2 regions of the Priestia sp. D51 genome follow, and region 2 is predicted to be linked to the other one. Evidence: a T-box and tRNA genes for the amino acid it is inferred to sense, from the RefSeq annotation. Region 2 holds a T-box; the other holds one or more tRNA genes.
The links. The T-box of region 2 lies ahead of pheS (phenylalanine--tRNA ligase subunit alpha). A T-box ahead of a tRNA ligase gene usually reads a tRNA of that ligase, here a tRNA-Phe.
Positions count from the first base shown of each region.

Region 1: it encodes a tRNA-Phe, which carries the amino acid that the T-box ahead of pheS (phenylalanine--tRNA ligase subunit alpha) is inferred to sense. The anticodon was not compared.

Region 1 covers NZ_JBLTIR010000005.1:341,497-343,692, forward strand. The annotation lists gene walK (cell wall metabolism sensor histidine kinase WalK) at 1-114, opposite strand, end outside; gene yycF (response regulator YycF) at 121-828, opposite strand; tRNA gene ACNHOZ_RS21385 (tRNA-Phe) at 1,091-1,163, opposite strand; tRNA gene ACNHOZ_RS21390 (tRNA-Asp) at 1,168-1,243, opposite strand; tRNA gene ACNHOZ_RS21395 (tRNA-Glu) at 1,279-1,350, opposite strand; tRNA gene ACNHOZ_RS21400 (tRNA-Lys) at 1,366-1,438, opposite strand; gene ACNHOZ_RS21405 (adenylosuccinate synthase) at 1,605-2,196, opposite strand, start outside.
Region 2 covers NZ_JBLTIR010000001.1:160,460-162,655, forward strand. The annotation lists gene sspI (small acid-soluble spore protein SspI) at 1-130, opposite strand, end outside; gene ACNHOZ_RS00890 (TrmH family RNA methyltransferase) at 271-1,035, shown strand; T-box leader at 1,084-1,319, shown strand; gene pheS (phenylalanine--tRNA ligase subunit alpha) at 1,374-2,196, shown strand, end outside.

The DNA of each region.
Region 1 (2,196 bases), on a different contig from region 2:
TTCTAATTGTCGAGCAAAATAGACCCCAATAATTTGCATCGCAATTAAAATAAGCAGCACATAAATCAATACAAACTTTAAATGAATAGATTGCAGGAGCCTTACTTTCTTCATCTAAAATTACTCCTGCTCTGGGCTGCGTAAATAATAGCCTACTCCACGTCTTGTTACAATCCACATTGGATGGCTTGGATTATCTTCAATTTTTTCACGTAATCTTCGAACTGTTACATCTACCGTACGCACATCACCAAAATAGTCATAACCCCATACAGTTTGAAGCAAGTGTTCACGCGTCATGACTTGTCCAATGTGCTTCGCTAAATAATGCAGCAGCTCAAATTCACGATGAGTCAGTTCAATCGTTTCTCCGCGCTTAGACACAATATAAGCATCTGGATGAATAACAAGTGCTCCAATCGTAATTTCATTCGTTTCACTTTCTTCTGTTGGAACAGCTACCTGCTGATGTCTACGTAAATTAGCTTTTACACGTGCTAATAATTCACGCGTACTGAACGGCTTAGTTACATAATCATCTGCACCTAATTCTAGACCTAAAACCTTGTCAATTTCAGAGTCTTTTGCTGTTAACATGATAATGGGCATATCATATTTTTTGCGCACTTCTCGGCAAACTTCCATTCCATCTTTCTGAGGAAGCATAATATCTAATAAAATCATTTCAGGCTGTACTTCTTCCACTTTTTCAAGTGCTTCTACGCCATCATAAGCACAAAATACTTCGTAACCTTCTTTTTGCAAATTAAACTTTAAAATATCTGCAATCGGCTTTTCGTCATCTACGACTAAAATACGTTTATCCATGATCATCGTTCTCCTTTATTAGTTGAAGCAAAATATAAAAGATAGTATTCATACTGTTTGAATACCGTAGTTTTATTATACTTGATAACCCTTGAAACGTCACAAGTTCATCCTCTACTATACATGAAGATATATGATTTTCAACCATCTCTAAATACAAAAGTAATATATTACCATAAAAGAGATGCAAAGCAAATAACGTTTTCTTTTAAATGTAAATAAAAGAAAAAAGCATGACTTTAAATAAAGTCATGCTTTTTGATGGCTCGGGACGGAATCGAACCGCCGACACAAGGATTTTCAGTCCTTTGCTCTACCAACTGAGCTACCGAGCCAAAATGGCGGTCCCGACGGGAATCGAACCCGCGATCTCCTGCGTGACAGGCAGGCATGTTAACCGCTACACCACGGGACCTCAGTCTATATGCTATGTATTAAAAATATTAAAAATGACCCGTACGGGATTCGAACCCGTGTTACCGCCGTGAAAGGGCGGTGTCTTAACCGCTTGACCAACGGGCCACGTTGTAACAAAAGTGAGCCATGAAGGACTCGAACCTTCGACCCTCTGATTAAAAGTCAGATGCTCTACCAACTGAGCTAATGGCTCATGTTATATCTCTTAGCGACGCTTATTATAATAACATGATATTTCATATAAATGCAATAGTTTTTTTAAAACTTTCTTTTTATTATTGAGCTTTTTTTTAATCTTGTTAAAAAAGCACCAATTATAAATAAAAAAGGTTAGCTCACGAAGAGCTAACTCTTTTTATTTAGCTATATACACCACGTAATACATTTGTTTGTGTACGATCTGGACCTACAGAGAAAATAGATAAAGGAATACCTGTTAATTGAGACACGCGCTCTAAGTAGTGGCGAGCGTTATCAGGTAACTCATCTAATGTTTTCACACCCGTAATATCTTCTGTCCAACCAGGAAGCTCTTCATATACAGGTTCGCATTCTGCAAGTGTTTTTAAGCTAGCAGGGAATTCTTCCATAACTTCCCCTTTATAACGGTAAGCTACACAAATCTTTAATGTCTCAATTCCCGTTAATACATCAATTGAGTTTAAAGATAAGTCTGTGATTCCGCTAACGCGGCGAGCATGACGTACAACTACACTGTCAAACCAACCTACACGGCGAGGACGACCAGTTGTTGTACCATATTCACGTCCTACTTCACGGATTTGATCACCGATTTCGTTTGTTAATTCAGTTGGGAAAGGACCGTCACCAACACGAGTTGTATAGGCTTTTGATACACCTACAACGTGTTTGATTTTAGATGGACCTACACCAGAACCAATTGTTACTCCACCCGCTACTGGGTTTGAAGATGTAACAAATGGATATGTT
Region 2 (2,196 bases):
ATAAAACACCAAGTCCAGGGAGCATTTTTTCTTCACCGCTTTGAATAGCGTCAGAAATTGTAGCCTCAAGCTCTTCTTTTGAGTTTCCTGAAACGTTTGCAATAACAGCATTTCGTAAATTAAGATCCATCATTTTCACCTCAGCTATCGTAAAGTTACCAATAGTTTTTGTTTTCTTTGCGATTTCTATGTACAATAAAGTGAAACTTATCTAATGATTATTGAACAAAATGTAATCGAACTATTTATTTTTGTATAGATAAAGGAGTTATGTTTGTGAAACAAATTGATTCAGTTAAAAATCCGCAGGTAAAAGCGTGGAAAAAACTGCATAATAAAAAAGACCGTGATAAGCAGGGCCTTTTTATGGTAGAAGGCTTTCATTTAGTCGAAGAGGCTATCAAAAATAAGGATTGCGTAAAGGAACTAATTATACGCGAATCGACCGAAGTGCCTGCACAGTGGGATATAGACGGTATCGAAATAATCGTTGTAAACGAAGCAATTAGTAAGTTATTATCTGACACAGAAACACCTCAAGGAATTATTGCCGTGTGTTTTCAAACAAAGCATGCGGAAATTATTCATACAGCACAGAAAGTATTGCTTTTAGATGCCGTGCAAGATCCAGGTAACCTAGGTACCATTATCCGAACCGCTGATGCTGCGGGAGTGGAGGCTATTATCATTGGAGAGGGCAGCGTGGATGTGTACAACCCAAAAGTCGTTCGTTCAACGCAAGGAGCTATTTTTCACCTTCCAATTGTAAAAGGCGATTTACTCGAAATAATTTCATTGTTAAAAGAAAGAGGAATAGCAGTTTACGGCACGTCGTTACAAAATGGAAAGGTCTACACACACGTAAAACCTTCAAACGAATTTGCGCTGATTGTGGGAAATGAAGGAAATGGCGTAAGCGAGAAAGTGTTGGAACAAACGGATCAGAATCTGTACATTCCCATCTATGGAAAGAGCGAGTCGTTAAATGTTGCCATCGCTTCTGGAATCTTACTTTATTATTTACGCGGAATGTAGTTGCATCGAGAACGTGTTTTCACTATAATAATACAATAGTTACATATGTAAAAAACGATGAAAGAGAGCAGTAGCTTATGTCCGTTTATGCAGGGAGAAAATGCCATGACTGAAAGCATTTTTATAAATGTAATAAGTGAATTCACCTCTTGAGTTGACACTTAGACCATCTTACATAGATGTAAAGGTGTTCCGGAGATTCCGTTAACTTGAATGAAGTGAACTGTATACGTCTGTGTATATAGTTAACAAGGGTGGTAACGCGACTAATCCTCGTCCCTTTTTTGGGAGGAGGTTTTTTTATTTGTCATTTTTTACGTTAAAAGGAGGAATAAGTGATGAAAGAACGTTTACAAGAACTTCAACAAGAAGCAATTGCAAAAGTCGAAGCAGCAAGTGCTTTAAAAGAATTAAACGACGTACGCGTAGCTTATTTAGGAAAGAAAGGCCCTATCACAGAAGTACTTCGCGGTATGGGAAAACTTTCAGCTGAAGAGCGTCCTGTAATGGGAGCACTTGCAAATGAAGTACGTGAAGCGATTGCATCTAAAATTGAAGAAAAACAAACGGCGTTAGAAGCAGCCGAGGTAGAGCGTAAACTTGCTTCAGAAACAATTGACGTAACGCTGCCGGGACGCCCGGTTAAAGCAGGTACGCATCACCCGCTCACAAGCGTGGTTGAAGAAGTAGAAGATTTATTCTTAGGAATGGGCTATGAAGTAGCAGAAGGACCAGAAGTAGAGCAGGACTACTATAATTTCGAAGCGCTGAACTTGCCAAAAGGTCACCCAGCACGTGATATGCAAGATACGTTCTATATTACGGAAGAAACGCTTCTTCGTACGCATACATCAACTGTTCAAGCTCGTGTTATGAACAAGAATGAAGGCAAAGGACCTGTTAAAATTATTTGCCCAGGTAAAGTGTACCGCCGCGATGACGATGATGCTACGCATTCACATCAATTTATGCAAATTGAAGGTCTTGTAGTAGACGAAAACATTCGTATGAGCGATTTAAAAGGCACGCTTGAAGTATTTGTGAAAAAGATGTTCGGTGCAGACCGTGAAATTCGTCTTCGTCCAAGTTTCTTCCCATTCACTGAGCCGTCTGTAGAAGTAGACGTATCGTGTGCAAAATGTGGAGGTAAAGGCTGTAATG